Regions from separate parts of the Bacillus sp. A015 genome, predicted to be linked through region 2. Evidence: riboswitches for the same ligand, from Rfam matches in the RefSeq annotation. Region 2 holds a riboswitch; each other region holds the start of a gene.
What was found. A riboswitch is a leader RNA that binds a small molecule or an ion and turns the genes downstream of it on or off. The one in region 2 is predicted to bind thiamine pyrophosphate.
Positions count from the first base shown of each region.

Region 1: linked by a shared signal. The riboswitch ahead of thiC (phosphomethylpyrimidine synthase ThiC) and the one ahead of tenA (thiaminase II) in region 2 are both predicted to bind thiamine pyrophosphate.
Region 3: linked by a shared signal. The riboswitch ahead of tenA (thiaminase II) and the one ahead of tenA (thiaminase II) in region 2 are both predicted to bind thiamine pyrophosphate.

Region 1 is NZ_JBSPZB010000025.1:32,542-38,689, forward strand. It holds gene nadC (carboxylating nicotinate-nucleotide diphosphorylase) at 1-604, shown strand, start outside; gene nadA (quinolinate synthase NadA) at 591-1,700, shown strand; gene safA (SafA/ExsA family spore coat assembly protein) at 1,833-3,080, shown strand; gene ACSLGF_RS17005 (YhcN/YlaJ family sporulation lipoprotein) at 3,214-3,831, shown strand; TPP riboswitch at 4,250-4,360, shown strand; gene thiC (phosphomethylpyrimidine synthase ThiC) at 4,486-6,148, shown strand, end outside.
Region 2 is NZ_JBSPZB010000005.1:61,906-68,053, reverse strand. It holds gene ACSLGF_RS06085 (energy-coupling factor transporter transmembrane component T family protein) at 1-388, opposite strand, end outside; gene ACSLGF_RS06080 (ABC transporter ATP-binding protein) at 378-1,976, opposite strand; gene ACSLGF_RS06075 (ECF transporter S component) at 1,951-2,550, opposite strand; gene tenA (thiaminase II) at 2,547-3,233, opposite strand; TPP riboswitch at 3,321-3,424, opposite strand; gene ACSLGF_RS06065 (hypothetical protein) at 3,481-4,608, opposite strand; gene ACSLGF_RS06060 (type 1 glutamine amidotransferase domain-containing protein) at 4,749-5,405, opposite strand; gene ACSLGF_RS06055 (hypothetical protein) at 5,660-5,824, shown strand; gene ACSLGF_RS06050 (DUF1304 domain-containing protein) at 5,993-6,148, opposite strand, start outside.
Region 3 is NZ_JBSPZB010000017.1:67,855-74,002, reverse strand. It holds gene thiO (glycine oxidase ThiO) at 1-135, opposite strand, end outside; gene tenI (thiazole tautomerase TenI) at 119-736, opposite strand; gene tenA (thiaminase II) at 711-1,421, opposite strand; TPP riboswitch at 1,500-1,609, opposite strand; gene ACSLGF_RS14160 (monovalent cation:proton antiporter family protein) at 1,663-3,510, opposite strand; gene prpE (bis(5'-nucleosyl)-tetraphosphatase PrpE) at 3,673-4,416, shown strand; gene ACSLGF_RS14150 (RluA family pseudouridine synthase) at 4,458-5,351, opposite strand; gene ACSLGF_RS14145 (NAD kinase) at 5,369-6,148, opposite strand, start outside.

The DNA.
Region 1 (6,148 bases), on a different contig from region 2:
AGTCAACGACTTGCTAAAAGGAGAACGGGTCATTCTTAATATATTACAGCGCATGACAGGAATCGCCACCTTAACACATGAAGCGGTGCAGCGATTAGCTGATCCGTCTATTACGATCTGTGATACGAGAAAAACGACACCCGGCTTGCGTATGTTAGAGAAATACGCAGTGAAAGTAGGAGGTGGAAAGAATCATCGTTTCGGCTTATCGGATGGTGTGATGATAAAAGATAATCATATTGCCGCATGTGGTTCTATCCGTGAAGCTGTAGAAAAAGCAAGAGCATACGCCGGTCATATGGTGAAAATTGAAGTGGAAATTGAATCAGAAGCACAGCTCATGGAAGCCATAGATGCAAAAGCAGATGTCATCATGTTTGACAACTGCTCCCCCGACGAAGTAAAGCGTTTTAAACAAATGACACCAGAGACGATCCTGACAGAAGCATCAGGAGGCATCACATTAGAGACATTACCAAGCTACCGGGGGACAGGTGTAGACCTCATTTCACTTGGTTTTCTGACACATTCTGCTCCATCATTTGATTTTAGTATGAATATGGAATTCAGCCATAAAGGGGGAACGACTCATGTCCATGCTTGATGTACTAGCGAATCAACATTCGGCCATGATGCCAGATGAATATAAACACCGCTCTTATGAAGAGATGAAGCAGCGTGTGTTAGACATTAAACGAGCTTTTGGATCAAAGCTATTTATACCAGGCCATCATTATCAAAAAGATGAGGTCATTCAATTTGCAGATGCAACAGGTGATTCATTGCAGCTAGCGCAAATAGCTGCTGACAATCAAGAGGCAGAATACATTGTGTTCTGCGGTGTTCACTTCATGGCAGAAACGGCAGATATGCTGTCAAAAAAAAATCAGCACGTCTTGTTGCCAGATATGAGGGCAGGCTGTTCAATGGCAGATATGGCGAACATGAAACAAACGGACAGAGCATGGGAACAGCTCACTGATCTATTTGGAGATACGATACTCCCGCTTACTTATGTCAACTCAACAGCTGATATTAAAGCATTTGTCGGCAAGCATGGCGGGGCGACCGTCACATCTTCAAACGCTAAGAAAGTACTGGAGTGGGGGCTAACACAAAAAGAGCGGATTCTGTTTCTCCCTGATCAGCATTTAGGGCGTAATACAGCCTTTGATTTAGGTATCCCACTAGAAGAAATGGCTGTCTGGGATCAAGTAGAAGAAAAGCTCATCACCGATCAGCCGCTCCATCGCATCAAAATGATTTTATGGAAAGGGCATTGCTCCGTACATGAGAAGTTTACCGTTCAGAATATTGAAGAAACGAGAAAAAGAGATCGTGACATTCAAATCCTTGTCCATCCAGAGTGCACGCATGAGGTGGTAAGAGCTTCTGATCTAGCTGGTTCAACGAAATTTATTATTGATACGATCAAGCAGGCGCCAGCAGGAAGCAAGTGGGCGATCGGAACAGAAATGAATTTAGTCAAACGCATCATAGACCAGCACCCGGATAAACAAATTGAATCCCTTAACCCAGATATGTGTCCATGTTTGACCATGAACCGTATTGATCTGCCTCATTTGTTATGGTCACTTGAAAGTATTGAGAAGGGTGAGCCAGTTGGTTTGATTCAGGTTAATGAAGAGATAACAAAAGAGGCTTTGCTTGCATTAAATAAAATGCTCACCATTAAATAAAGCATCAGCCCCTCCTATCAGAAAACAAGTTTTTATCATATCGGCTTGTAAATAGGCATAAATTTATGTTGAAACATATTGTACTTCTGACATAACCGCTACGTTCACGTTTTGCAATAGGAGGGGAAAACGTTGAAAATTCATATTGTGCAAAAAGGAGACTCCCTTTGGAAAATTTCAAAGAAATACGGAGTCGACTTTCAAGAATTGAAAAAACTAAATTCACAGCTCAGTAATCCAGATTTGATCATGCCGGGTATGAAGATCAAGATTCCATCTAGTGGTGTTCCTGTGAAAACAGATCACCAAAAAGTGAAAGAAATGCCAAAGCAGAAAGAACATCCGTATGTGAAAGAAAAGCCAAAGGATGTCGTGCAAGTGCAAGATACGAAACCGAAGGAAAAGCCAAATGAACCGGTACCTTATGTACCGCCAGTGCCAAAGATCGAGCAGCCAGTTTTTCCGCAAGTTGATGTGAACTATTATCAGACCAATCTCTACCAGCCATTCACGTCTCCTTCCCAAAAAGAACATCATGAGAAAAAAGATCACTTTTATGAAAAGAAAGATCATGTTCATGAGAAGAAGGACCATAAAGATCACAAGGATCATTTTCATCATGAAAATAAGGAATATAAAGATCACAAGGACCATTTTCATCATGAAAATAAGGATCATCACAAAGATGAAGTGGCAAAGGGATATGATCCATTTATTCATATTCCGCATCAAAAAGAGGAGGGAAAAGATATGGAGCATAGCAATTACCCAAACCTTCCTAACTTCCCACAAATGCCGAATGTTGGAGGGGCAGCAGTAGGAGGAATGGCAGAAAATAAAGATCATCACCAGCATCACCAGCATCACCAGCATCATCATGAATCATATGATCCTTATTATGGTCATGGTCATTACATGCCTGCGATGTATCCATATCCGCAGCAAATGGTGCCGGCTTCACCTATTTTACCGGGATCAGGTCTTTGTTATCCGGTCCAGCCGTATTATCACCATCATATGATGCCGTATCCTTACCCAGCTCAGCCGTATTATCCAGCCTATCAAGCACCAGCTTACTACGGGGAAAATCATGAGCATCATGCAAACGATGGACATCACTGGCACCACCACATGCATCCAAATACAGGCGCAAATGCGAACGTTAATCAAGGCTTTTATCCAAACGCTTCAAATGAAGCATATGGCAAGGAAGACTGCGGATGTGATGATGGCATGAAGCATCATCATCAGCCATGGCCTGGACATTATCCAAATCCTGTTCCTTATGGTCAAATGGGATCTTATCCAGCTCAGCCTTACATGCAGCAATATCCAAATCAATCGGTTTTCGCAAGACCAGAAGAAGACGAAGAAGATTAATGACAGAAGGGACGATCTCAATCGTTCCTTTTTTTGTTTATAACTGACAGCTTGATTTTCCCCTGAACTGTACATGCTAAAACAGAGCCAGTTTCGCGCTCATGAGCTTGAATTTGTACAGGGGGTTTTTCGTTTGAGACAACAATGGCAAAAAACAATCGCATTAGTGCTTCTTCCTATTGGTTTAACTGCATGTGGTACAAATGACAATGCGGGTGTAGATACTCGTCATAATCAATCAGGCCAGCCGGTCGGTTATCATTCGAATCAACGGGCGGCAGACAACAACCAAGATAACCTAGGCCCAGTTTCTGAGCTTATGGAAGGGATGAACGAAAATACAACGAATGTTGATTATCGTTCACGTCCTACGGAGGATCAAGTGAGAATGCCGCTTACTGGCGGAGATGGACGCTACAGTCATGGAGATATGAATTATCATAACCAAATGTCGTTCTCTGGCTACGATAAACAAGAGAACATACAGCGTTCACGAAAAATTGCGAACCGCGTGAATAAAATGAATCACGTAGCAGACTCACAAGTTATGGTCACTGATGAAAATGTGTATATTGCGATTAAATCAGATGGACGCCTGACGGAAGAGGGCGTATCACAAGTAGAAGAAGCAGCGACTCGTTATGCAGATGGAAGAGCTGTCCAAGTCATCAAAGATGAAGGAACATTCACACGCTTCAGAGAGATGAGAAAAACGCAATTTGAAACAGGCCAAACAGGCATGACCCGATAGTTGAATAAACAAGGCTAGAGTTCATTACGAATTCTAGCCTTGTCTTAAAAATACATCTTGATGCCTATATAAAATTCGTAAAAGAAATAACAGCCAAATCAAAGTAATAAAATACCAGCAATAATGGATGTCCACTTCATCATCGTCCGATTCATCACTGATAAATGTTAGAAATGTTTGTAATCGACTAGAATTTCCTTTGAACAAGTGGTTTGTATAAAGATTCTCCGTTTAGATTAATACATAGCAGGAAAAAAGGATCAATGATTATTTCTGATTTGATCGAAATAAAGGGGAAGCTGTTGTATAGAAGTTTGCATATCATGCTCATCGGTGCAGCTTGTAGGGGAAAGGAACTATTTTCCTGAATCTTCTTCTTTTCATATCGTCTCTATGATAAACTGATGTGGAAATCAATAAAAGTGACTAGGGGTGCCCGCTAAAGTGGGCTGAGAGAGAAGCTTAAGCTTCTTAACCCTTTGGACCTGATCTGGCTCGTACCAGCGTGGGGAAGTTGAAGATGATACATGTGTCATATGAATGACATTCATGTTTTTTCTGACGACGAAACCAGGTTCTCAACATAGAGCCTGGTTTTTTGCTGGTGCTGATTCCATCCTGTCCGATGACAAAAAGAGAAGGAGAGAACAGCAGATGAAAGAAAAGAAAAATGTCCCATCAACCCAATCTTTACTATCAAGCTTTGACGGAAGTCGAAAGGTGTATGAGCAGGGCTCAAGACCTGACATCTTGGTGCCAAAAAGGGAGATTAGGCTCTCAAATACTGTGACACAGGCGGGCGACATTCAAAATGACCCGATCCGTGTGTACGATACAAGTGGACCGTACACAGATGAAAACGCCCATATTGATGTTACAAAGGGTTTAAAGCGTCTTAGAGCGGCGTGGATTAAAGAAAGAGGAGATACAGAAAGCTATGAAGGGCGTCATGTGAAACCAGAAGATAACGGGTATCGTTCAAAGGGGAAAGAGTCCTTTCATCCTGTCCATACTGATTTTCATCATGTGCCGCTCCGCGCGAAAAATGGCGCCAGTGTGACACAAATGCATTATGCAAAAAAAGGCATCATCACACCTGAAATGGAATTTATCGCTTTGAGAGAACAGCTGAGCCCTGAGTTTGTTAGAGAGGAAGTAGCTAGCGGAAGAGCAGTCATCCCAGCGAATATTAACCATCCTGAAAGTGAGCCGATGATTATTGGAAAGCATTTTCACGTCAAAATCAATGCGAATATTGGCAATTCAGCTGTGACGTCATCCATCGATGAAGAGGTAGAGAAGATGACGTGGGCGATCAGGTGGGGGGCAGACACAATGATGGACCTGTCCACTGGGAAGGACATTCATACAACGAGAGAATGGATTATTCGGAATTGCCCAGTCCCAGTAGGAACCGTTCCCATTTATCAGGCACTTGAAAAAGTGAATGGAGTGGCAGAAGATTTGACGTGGGACGTGTACAGAGACACATTAATTGAACAAGCAGAGCAAGGTGTAGACTACTTCACGATTCATGCGGGCGTGCTATTAAGGTATATTCCGCTTACAGTCGATCGGGTAACGGGAATTGTGTCAAGAGGCGGAGCTATTATGGCAAGGTGGTGTCTCGCTCATCATCAAGAAAACTTTCTTTATACCCATTTCGAAGATATTTGTGAAATTATGAAAACCTATGATATTGCTTTTTCTCTTGGAGATGGACTCAGACCAGGTTCGATCGCTGATGCAAATGATGAGGCGCAGTTTGCAGAGCTGAAAACGCTAGGGGAATTGACAGAGATCGCCTGGAAACATGATGTACAGGTGATGATTGAAGGACCTGGACATGTCCCAATGGATAAAATCAAAGAAAATGTCGATAAGCAGATGGAGATTTGCAAAGAGGCACCATTTTACACGCTAGGACCTCTTACAACAGATATTGCCCCTGGGTATGATCACATTACATCCGCTATCGGCGCTGCCATGATCGGCTGGTATGGAACAGCCATGCTCTGCTATGTGACACCAAAAGAGCATTTAGGTCTGCCGAACAAAGAAGATGTGAGAGAAGGCGTCATTGCTTATAAAATTGCCGCACATGCAGCTGATCTAGCAAAAGGACATCCTGCTGCTCAAAAGCGCGATGATGCATTATCGAAAGCCAGATTTGAATTTAGATGGCGGGATCAATTCCACCTGTCACTTGATCCAGAAAGAGCTTTGGCGTTCCATGACGAAACATTGCCTGCTGAAGGCGCAAAGACCGCTCACTTTTGCTCCATGTGCGGACCGAAGTTTTGCAGTATGAAAATTT
Region 2 (6,148 bases):
TCATAAAGGCCGTCAAATCTGTTGTGGAGGTAAAAAGGAGACCAAATGTCACAAAGCCAAGCATTCTGAGAGATATGGTGAGTCCATTTCTTAAACTCTCCTCTGTGACATGAAACCACGCCCACTTCCAAACAGTATGATCCCCTTTGCCGAAGGCCGCCATCATCCAAAACACAAGCATAAAAAAGATCAAATAAGGGACAAATCTTGTGATAAGATACTTGATATTCCAACCGCCTAGTACAAGCCCGATGCCCAGAGCAAACAGCCAGATGATGAACGTTGTTTTAGGATCAGAAATCGCCATCAGACAGCACATTGCAAGAAGGTGAGCGAGTAATTTCATAACTGGATTTACAGTGGATAGAAAGGAGTGATTACTTTGCAATCGTGAGCACATCCTTTCTTTCAGCCACATAGCGATAATGCAAGGGCACTCTCAGCTGATAAGAATCAACGAGTTCCTGATTTGAAAATAAATCATAAGGCGTGCCATCATACACATGCTCTCCTTGGTGAAAAAGCAGCACCTGATCTGCGCACTCATCGACGAGCTCCATATCATGTGTGACCATCATAATGGTGGTGCCTTGGCGTTGGCGCTCTTTTAAACGTCTGATTAATTCCTTCGCCGTTTTTTCGTCCTGCCCGAAAGTCGGTTCATCTAATATTAATACATCCTGATCAAAAAGAAGCATTGTGGCGACACTTAATCTTCTTTTTTGCCCTAAACTTAAGGTGAAAGGATGTGCTTTCGCATGCTTCTCTAAGCCGAACTCTTCCAATAGCTGATACGTTTTTTCTTGTACAACTGATTCTGGCCAATTTCGCTGTCTTCCGCCAAATGCGATTTCATCAAACACCGTGTCTTGTATAAATTGCAGCTCTGGATTTTGAAAAACAAAGCCTGCTTTTTCATATAGTAATCGGTCAGACCACTTTTTGAGATGTTTTTCTTTTAAGAAAATGTGGCCTTTTTTGATTGGCTCTAAGCGGATTAAATGTTTGAGACATGTACTTTTTCCGCTTCCATTTTCCCCGATGATCGCCACCCAATCTCCTGCTTTTATATCCAACTGCAGGTCATTCATAATCCTTTTTTTCCCGTAGCTTAATTGAAGATCCTCTGTTCGAATGATTGTCTCTCGATCTGTTGATCGGACTTTCTCACGCCGCTCTTTGCTTGCCTCAAAGGTTTGCATAAGTGTTTGACTCAGTGGGTGAAATGGATCTTGAATAATAGTGGACCATTTCTCGGGAAATATTTTTGGACGCCAAATGCCTGCCTCTTTCATTTCTCCCTCATATGCTGTCATCACATCTTTCGGAGATCCATCTCCTAAAATGCGGCCTTGATCATCTAATAAAATAACCCGGTCCATCCATTCGATGACACCGTCTAGCACATGCTCCACAAAAATCATGGTTTGATCCTGATCAGCTGCAAGCTGCTGTAGCAGCTGAAATATCTCCATTCTGCCTGCTGGATCAAGCTGTGCAGTCGGTTCATCAAAGAACAGAACATCCGGCTCTAACGCTAGTAAACAAGCAAGCGCCAATCGCTGCTTCATGCCGCCTGATAATGTGTGAATATCTGTATTCGGATCGACATCCAGTTGTACTTTTTGCATGAGATGCTGAATGATGTCATCCATCTCTTCACGAGGTACGGAACGGTTCTCTAAGCTAAATGCAATTTCTTCATTGACTCGATGCATACAAAATTGGGAATCAGGGTCTTGAAACATGACGCCTGTATGTCTTTGTAACATCACTTCTCCCTGCACGTCTGCTTCCATATGTTCTGGAATGATTCCAGCAAGAACCGAAATGAGCGTGGATTTTCCGCTTCCGCTTGGCCCTAAAATGAGCACCTTTTCCCCTTTTTGAATAGAAAGAGATACTTCATGCAGAACGGGCTTCGACTGTTCATAAAAACGGACAGTGAGATTATTGCACGCGAGAAATGAATCCATGCTGTTCACCTTTGTTTCGCTTTTCTTTCATGATGGCATATTGATTCAGTACACCGGTCTTGGATAATGCATCCACTACAACTTTCGCTAAGCATCCCCCAAGTATCATACCGCTGATGATTTGAGTCACAAGTGTCATGAGTAAAACTTGAGGCGTGTAATAACCAATTCCATTGGCCATCAGGCTATATGCCATCGCTCCAACCGCTGCAAAGGCACCAGACAGCATAAGTGTCCACATGCGATATCGTTTATAACCAAAAAGAGCGAAGGCGATTTCTGCCCCAAGTCCTTGGCATACACCAATCAGCAGAGCTGAAAGACCGAAGTGGCTGCCTGTCAGTAATTCCACGGCGGCTGCGGCTGTTTCTGCAATGAGGGCAGCTCCCGGCTTTTGGATGATATAAGCGACAATTGGACTGGCAATCACCCAAATCCCAAACATGATATTGCCTCCTGCTGGACCCACAAGTGCTGTAATCGGTAAATAAAGAGTGGACCAACCTAAGTAGATCACACCGCACGCCACAGATAGAATCACAGCAAGGACGACTTCTTTCATCTTCCACGTCATGATGAATGCACCTCCAGTTGGACTGGCCACTCTTCCACAGTGAACGCCATTTCCCAGAATTTGTACTCAAGCTGACAGCTTAAGAAGAAGTGCTGCTTCATTTTTTCTTTTTCTTTCTCACTTGCTCCTTCCGCCCACTGATCAAGCCTTTTGCAAAGCTCAACTGTAACAGAGTCAGTTAACCCGCCATAAAACGTGATCCACTCATAAAATGGATGTGCCGGGTCAGGCTGCACGTCTGAAAGCATTCGTTTGCCTATTTCCCAATATGTCCAAGGGCAAGGAAGCAAAACAGCAATAATTTCTCCAAGTGTGCCTTCCTGTGCGACTTGCAGCATGTGATGAATATAGTGGTGAGCACTCGGCGCCAACGAAGCACCTTGGAGCTCATCATATGCTACACCTGCCACTCGGCAAAGGTTTTGATGAGGATGCGTCTCACTATCTAGTACAAAAGCCATCTGCTGATGGAAAAAGACAATGTCCTCTCTGTCTGTACACCTGCTGATCGCTGCCGCATAAATTTTAATAAATGCATGTAAGTATTCTGCATCTTGTTTGACGTAATGAATGATCTGTTCCTTTTCAAGCTTTCCTGCTGCCAGTCCTCTGACAAACGGATGCTGATAAATGGCTTCAAATAATGGTTCTGCTTCTTTCCTTAATTGCGTTGAAAATGTCATAAAAAAAGCCTCCTCTTCTTCAGTTGAATAAATGAAAAAGCCACCCCAAATGGAGCGGCCTTCTTATCAATTCAATCATGAATAAGACAAGGTCCAGCTCCACTTCCCTCCGCTAGTACGAACTAGATCAGGTTCAAAGGGTCCAAGATTTTCTCTTGTCTCAGTCATACATGACTCCCCTAGTGGACTTTTGTCATTTAATTATCTTTACTCTACACATGTGGCGATTTGATGTCAACCGCCTTTCTTAATTCAATGTTTTAATTGTTGGCAGCTTCTCGATCCCTGCAGCATAGTAGAAATTAAGGACACTGAAGAAATCAATCGGCTTTCCTGTTTTTAAATCAACGGCTAAAATATGATCGCCGTAATTTGTCAAATCATCAAGGTCTAGGCGTCTTGGTGTTGTCTTCCCGAGGGTATCAACAAAGGTATCATGATAATATTGCCCGCTTGCAAACGATGATTGATGGTACATAAACAATGTCTCCACATCTAAGTAGACGAGAATGGCCTCTGAGGAACTCGCATAAGGAGCTGAGTACGAAACTGGTGCCGAAATGCTTTTCACTTTCACACTTGAAATCGAATGGGTTCTCTGTTCATAATTTCCATCATATGAGAAATAAAACACACGCTTCCATTCATAATCTGCTGTCTTCGATTGCTTGTTATATACTTTTGTGCCATTTGCAAATACATCACCATTTGCATACTCAGCGACAAAGTATTGGAGGGTTGATGATAGGGATACAGCACCTGTGAAATTGGGTGGATTTTTTGCATTAACCTGTAACGTGTAGGAGTCTCCGAAGTCCCCACCGCTTGTGATACCAAATGCGTAATCACCAGCTGGTAAATTGGTTAACCCAAGCATACTGCCGGCCGGCTGAATGAGATCCGTCGGGTAGGCTTGTCCTGTTTCATAATCTACAACAAATAATTGGACGAAATAATCAGGATTTGAAGAGGTAATCCGGCTGATGAGTGCCTGAGGTGAAGACGTGCTTAAAAACCATAAATCAACTGGGTCTTCCTCATTTAATACAGCCGATTGATTGATTGCTAGTCCATCAATAGAGCGAACGGCAGACGTGCGCAGCTTTCCATCTGCAGCGGCTTTTCGTTTAATACTCATTCCGTTTTTCTTATCTACTTTAAATGTTTTTTTCACTTGCTTCTGTTGAATAGCGGTTCCTTCATCCTGCTTCAAAAACGACTCTTGCACTTGCTGAATGGCTTTTTCCGTCAGTGGCGACACTTTCCCATCTGATTTTGGCGCTTCTTCTGCTTTTAACGCTGGTGAAAATAAACCTGTTGTCACAAGTAAAACAGACAGTAAAGCTGCGGTGATCTTTACGTAAAATACTCTCACAGGAACATCCCCTTTTCCCTTATTTGGGTTTTTTACCCTGTTATCATTTTACCATTATTCCAGTAATTGTTTTGGTTTTTTTTAGGACATTTTTATAACAAAAAACCAGCCGTATGCGTTACGACTGGTTTTTGGTCATTTTATGCAATGGTTTTGACAAATAGTCGTGCTGTTTCTGCACTTGATCCTGGGTTTTGTCCAGTAATGATTTGTCCATCAACAACAGCGAATGGCGCAAAAGCTTCTCCTTTTTCAAACGCTGCCCCTTGCTCACGAAGCTTTGTTTCCAATAAAAATGGAACCTTTGATGTCAGCTGAACGGCATCCTCTTCCTCGTTCGTGAACCCTGTTATTTTTTTGCCCTCGATCAATGATTTTCCATCTCGATCCTTCACATCAACAAAGGCTGAAACGCCGTGGCAAACGGCTCCGACTGCACCATTTTTTTCTGAAATCGCTAAGATCGCATCGGCTACCAGTTGATTGGACGCAAAGTCGATCATTGGGCCATGTCCTCCTGCAAAAAAGATCCCATCATAATCAGCTGGGTTCTCATCTGTTAGCGCCTTTGTGTCTTGAAGTAATTCATACACATCCTGATATTGCGCTGGAACACCGTCAGGAATTGAGTTTTTATCTATCGGTACAGTTCCACCTTGAATGGAGACAATTTGTACGTCTAGTTCATTTTCTTTAAAGATGTGAAATGGCTCCGCCAATTCTTCTAACCATAAGCCTGTTGGGTGTCCGTTCATTTCCGGGCTGCTTGTCGATACTAATAAAACTTTCTTACTCAACTTGATCATCCTTTCGATTCATCATGTGGTTATTTTATATTTTGCAAAATTAAATATCAAGCAATTAGACTTGGATGCAACTCTTTATGTTATACCCGATTTTCTAAAAAATATGGCATCACTTCAAATCTAATGATTATGTCACATTCTATTGACAGGGAATTTCATGTAAAATTGCCATTGAGTGATATAATATGAGGAAAGATTGACAGACCTCTCGTGCTGGAGGGGACTTTTAAAGGAGTGGAAAAGAGATGAAAACCTATTCGATTGTGATGATCATCATCACGCTCTGTATCATATTGGCCGTCTTCTTGATGAACCTAACAGGGGTCATGTACGGAAAAATCATTTTGGCTGTTGCTGTAGCTCTTTGTCTGACATCCATTATTCGTTTGATGGGTCTTCGAAAAAGATAAAGCCGCCCTTATCAGAGCGGCTCAGATTGTTGACAAAGGGCGAAAATGAACTTTATTTTAGCCGAGCGAATTTGAGATTCGTGAGCACCGGCACGCAGGACTGACACCGAATGCGAGGGTTTGTCTACACGCTGAAAGTCACCCTTATCGGGGCGGCTTTATTTAAGATTAACTCGCCAGCATAAGCGCAATTAATGCGAGCAAGGCTGGTACTCCTTGTTTGATGATAATGGATTTATTGGATGTTACACCGCCAAATACCGCTGCGATGATCACACAAAAAATGAAAAATAGCTGAATCATATATCCAACGGTATTCGATCC
Region 3 (6,148 bases), on a different contig from region 2:
CGCACTCGTCGTTTGCTTCCCTATCTCATTTGCCTCAAGTAAAAGAGCCTGCTTTCCTGCTTTTGCAAGGTGATAGGCAATTGACATCCCTATGATTCCACCGCCAATGATTGCAACGTCATAATGCTTTTTCATAAGGATTCTCCTTTAGCTTTTTAGAAAATGCTTGCGCCATGATGTGCGGCTGATGGTGAGTGAAAATTCCCGACATGACAGCAATCCCTTTCACATTCACATGCATCAATTCTGGGATTCGATCAGGCGTCAATCCGCCAATGACCACCACCGGAATGGACAGCGCAGAAGTCAGTTCTTCCACAAGCTTTACGCCTCTCGCCTTAAGTCCTGGTTTACATGAGGTGTCATATATGTGCCCAAACATGACATACTCTGCACCGCTTTCCTCGGCCGCTTTGGCTTCTTCTATCGAATGAACAGACACACCCGTATGAAGGTGAGGAAATTTTTGTCGCAGCTCCTTTGGCGAAAAGCTGTGACCTGGGAGATGTACCCGGTGAATATTGGTGAGCAGCGCGACGTCTACTCGGTCATTGATAACGAGTTTCTCTTTCGGTACACCTTCTGAAAGGAGTTGTCTCACGAGATCAACAAGTTCACTTGCTGTTTTAGACCGTTCCCGGATATGAATAAAGTCCACTTCAGATTCAATGGCTTTTATTTGCTTGATCAGCTCATTGACAGGAAACGAATCATTTGTCACTGCGTGGAGTTCCATTTGCACCAACCCCATCCAAGCATGCTGTTTGCCACGTTTCTTTTTTATACGCCATCTCCCAGAAATGGTATTCATAATAGCTTGAAATCACAAAATTTTCTTTCATATTGGCCCGCACATGTTCTGGTGCTTTTTCCGCGAGTTCATCAAAGCGGTTGACCTGTTCAAAGACAAGCTCTTTAAACCAATCTCCTCCATATGTCAAAATCCATTCTTGATAAATCGGATGGTCAGGTGTCGTTTGTTTCAGCTTTTCTCCCACCTCATAATATAGCCAGTAGCACGGTAATAACGCGGCTAAAATTTCTTCAAATCGTCCGCTTTTCACAGACCTGTACATATGTGAGGTATACGCATAAGCAGTGGGTGAAGGCTTAAAGCTTTCAAGTGCTTCATCAGAGCTCTGAAGCAGCTCTGTGAACTTTCTATGCAGCGATAGCTCTGCTTCATACGTGCCCTGCGCATGATACGCCATTCTGCCCGTCGTATGTAAGTCCTCACTAATGGCAGCTCCATATGCTTGCATCTTTGCGAAATGAGTTAAATAATACGAATCCTGCATCACGTAATAGGTGAACCGATCGAGTGAAAGTGTGCCATCTCCAATCCCTTTTACAAAAGGATGCGTAAAGCTTCCATTCCACCATGTTGCTGCTGCCTCTTTACATTCCTTTGAAAATGTCATGTTTCTCTCCTCCTGTTTCTTCATATAAAAAAGCCACTTTCCGCGTGGAAAGTGGCTTGGAGTTTGTCAAAAGCATAGTCAAAAACCGCACCACTTCCCTACGCAGGTATGAACCTGTTCAGGTAATGAGGGTCTAAAAGTCGACACTTTTATCTCAGCCCTTTTAAAGGACTCCCCTAGTGGATCAAACATATAATGTTGTACCTCTATCTTAATCAGGAATTGTTCATTGGTCAAGGGTTCATTGCAACTCTAATTGGGCTCTAAGTCCTGCTACATACTCCCGGGAGCCTGACACAAGCACGCGGTCTCCGCTTCTGAGCGTCGTATCACCGTGCGGTACTAAGCTGTCTACCCCTCTAAAAATACGGACAAACACCAAATCGCCGGTAAAAGGGAATTCCCGCAGCATGACATTATGATACCGATGATTGTTCATTTGAATTTGATACAAAGAAGAATCCTCATTTGTTAACAATCGAATCGCATCAGGTGCTTCAATTAACGCTCTCAGCACCGTTTTAGATGATAGGAAATTAGAAAAAGTATCAATGCCCGCTTCCTTCAGCGTCAGCTCTGCATCAGCTTTGTTAACACTTGCAATGACTTGTTTCGCCCCTTCTTCTTTGGCAAATAAAGCAATTTCCTTATTTTGCGTCTCACTGCCTGTTGCTACGACTAGAACATCCTCCCGGCCGATGCCTGCCTTTCTCAGCGTCTCATCGTCGTACTCTTCAATCGCTTCAACTTCAAAGATCGAGTCGGCAAGCAGTGCTTCTTTATTTTCTTGAAACACATGCAAAATACGGATGTCATATTCATCCTGATGCAAGTCAAGTGTCACAGGTAACGTCAGCTGGTTTGCGCCAATAAAGGTCACACGCTTTTTTTGATTCGCTTCTTGTTCTTTTTTAAACAGCGCTTTAAACCAAACAGGCGTTAAAATACTCGTCAACACAGCGACTAAAATCAGTGCGCCTGACATTTTATGATCAATGACACCGAGCCGCTCCCCAATCGTCGCAGCTGCAATGACGAGTGATAACGTCGATGTTAATAAAAAGCCGGCGCCGATGACTTTTTTCATGTCATACCATTTTTTCAAATAAAGAATTGGAATTAGCTTACTAAGCAGTAATGCAATAAACAATAGCGGAATCATGATCATAATGGTTGGGTCCTTGAACAGCGCCCATATATTCAAGTCCACACCGACCATCACAAAAAAGATCGGGATTAAAAATCCGTAACCAAATGAGTCCAGCTGCTGGACAAGCTCTTTATTTGGCGAAAGAAGGGACACGAGCACGCCTGCTAAAAACGCCCCAAGAATATTTTCAGCACCGAGTGATTCAGATAAGGCAACTAAGACTATAATGAGAGTAAAGATTGCCCTTGTCCCAATTTGCACCGTTCCTTTTGACATGGACTGAAAAATGGATTTTGTCTTAAATACTCGGCCAAATAAATAAAGAAGAATGCCTGCTGCAAATAATAATAGCAGAAGCCACATGTTCCCTGTTCCATCGCCATAAATGGAGGAAAACACAGCAAGTAAAATCATCGTCACCAAATCAGCAATGACGGCCACAAGCAGAATGATTTGACCAATATTCGTCTTCATCAACTTTTCCTCTTTTAAGGTTGGAACCACTACACCTAATGAGATGGTGGAAATGATGAGCGTCATTAAAAAGGCATTTTGAATAAACCCTGCAAGTACAAACGCATAGGACAGGATAAAGGAAATACAAAATACCCCAAGAAAAATAATGATGGCTGCTTTAAACGTATTTGGTTCTTTTAAACCATTTGGAAGTTCTCGTGCTTTCTTCTTTGATTCAAAAGAAGAAAAATCTATTTCAAGTCCACTTAAAAACATCAGAAAAATAAAACCGAGCATGGATAACGTATCTAGCCATGCATCATGTTCGACAACCAGTTGAAACCCGCTTTTTCCAATGATGAGCCCCATGATAATTTCAGCGACAACGACCGGAATGGTCAACTTAAATCGGTGCAATAAAATGGGGGTGAAAAAGGCTACAATAATAACGACAACGAGTGATGAAACAGATGTATGCTCCATTGGCTAAAGCCTCCTAACATTGATATTTAATCTTTTAAGACTTACGTTAAAGCATTGATTCTAACAATTGCCTAAATGAAATGAAAGTCATTCGTTATATTTTCTAAAATTCAAATTTCTTTATACCCGATGAATGGATGAGAAAGATCAGGAGGAAACCTTATGAAATTCGATATCATTGGTGATATCCACGGCTGCTACGAAGAGCTGCTTACCCTCATATACAAACTAGGATACGAACTCAAACATGGATTACCCGTCCATCCTGATAAGAGAACGCTAGCACTTGTCGGTGATTTAACAGATCGAGGCCCTCAATCAGTAGACGTGATGCAATTTGTCATACATGCCTATTCAAATGAAGCGATCCGTTACGTGCCTGGAAACCATTGCTTTAAGCTTTATCGCTATTTGAAAGGAAATCCCGTTAAATTACTGCATGGCATTGAAACAACAGTGAACGAAATAAAAAAACTGCCGCTTCATGAAAAAAACAAATTATCACATGAATTTAAACAGTTATTTGAGAAGGCTCCGCTTTATGATGTGCTGATTCCAGATGAGCTGATCATTGCACACGCAGCGATGAAGGAAAAGGATATTGGAAAGAAGCCGGATAAACAGATGCGATCCTATCTATTATTTGGCGCTGTCACAGGAGAAACTTGGCCAGATGGACGGCCTGTGCGGAAGGATTGGGCAAAGGAATATGAAGGGAAACCGTGGATTGTTTACGGTCATACACCAGTGAAAGAACCTCGATTCGTTGGCAGAACAGTCAATATTGATACAGGCTGCGTTTTTGGAAATCAGCTGTCGGCTCTTCAATATCCTGAGCTTGAAACTGTCTCTGTCCCTTCATCTATGCCTTATGATGATTCTAGGTTCCAGCATTTCACATCATAAAAAACCCGGCCCTGCTTTGCAGGTGACCGGGTTTTCATTGTTTAAAGAAGCAATGCCTTCATGTCAGCTGGCAATGGAGCCAAAAATGTCATTTGCTCACCTGTCATCGGATGAGGAAAGGCAAGTGTTTCACTATGGAGCGCCTGCCGGTCTAACCGCTCGCTCGTTCCGCCATACAGCGTATCACCGATGAGCGGATGACCAAGATATTGCATGTGCACACGAATTTGATGTGTTCTTCCAGTTTCAAGTACAAGAGACACATCCGACATGTTCAAATCAGCGTCTACCTGTCGCACTGTATAATGCGTCACTGCCTCCTGGCCAGCCTCATCGACCATGCGTTCAATGATACTATCCCCTTTTCGGGCAATTTTTGCACGAACGGTCCCGTGCTTTTGTGCAATTATGCCTTGTGTAAAAGCTCTGTATGTTCGCTTGACTTCCCCTTTTTTTTGCGCTTTTGATAAAAGGCTGTGGGCAAAGCGATGTTTGGCGACAAGCATCACACCAGATGTATCACGATCAAGACGGCTCACCAAATGAACCGTCAGCCGAACAGACTGCTCGGCATAATGGTAAAGCAGACCATTCGCAATGCTGTGCTCAGGGTGCTCTCTAGAAGGAATGGATGGGATATATGGCTTTTTATTCAGCACAAGCACATGCTCATCCTCAAATATAATATCCAGCGGAATCGGGGCTGGTTTTAGCCCTTCACTCACTTTTTCCTCAGGAAATAAAATGGTGAGCCTGTCTCCCTCGTGCAGCTCGTATCTCACGGTGACATGCTCTCCATTAATCAACAGATCACCGCCATCAAATTTAATATCAGTCAGCATTCTTTTCGAAATGCCAAGATCAATTAAATAGTCCTTTAAGAGCAGCCCCTTTTCTTTGGCTGTCATGGTTTTGGTTAACGTAAAGTATTCCAGCGAGAACGACCTCTTTCTTATTCTCCTTTTCCGATAAAGGAATCTTGCACCCTTTTCCAAAACGGAAATGGTCTAAATCGGGCAAAACGAACATTCTCGTCTGCCACCCGGCATTGAATAGATTTAACATCTTTATGAAGCAGCGACAAATGATCAATTGTTACCTGAAAATCAACATCATTAATTGGTTTGATCACACAAGTATGGTGGTCTGGCAAAATCAGCGGTGAACCGACCGTCCGGAATACTCTGTTGTTGATTGAGGCCATTTCTGCCAGCTGAATGGCTCTAATGGAAGGGTGAATAATCGCACCCCCAAGTGCTTTATTATAGGCCGTACTGCCAGATGGCGTAGACAAACAAAGACCGTCACCTCTGAAAGTTTCAAAAAGCTGCCCCCTAATTTCAACATCTGCCACAAGCGTACCTTCCATACTTTTAATTGTACATTCATTCATTGCTAAATATTTCTCTTCCCGGCCGCCGTCGTTGTATCTGACGATGACTTCAAGAATCGGATATTCCACAATATGATAAGGCGTTTTGGCAATCGCTAGGACAAGCTTTTCGATTTCACTTGGCACCCAATCAGCATAAAAACCAAGATGACCTGTATGAACACCAACAAAAGCTGTTTCATTCAGGCGGTTGCTATAGCGGTGAAAGGCATATAAAAGGGTTCCGTCTCCTCCAACAGTAATGACAAGATCCGGTTCCTCTTCATTTAATTCCATTCCAAAATCCAATAAGTAGGTCTGAATTTTATTTTTGAGTGTGTCAGATACAGAATTCCCTTT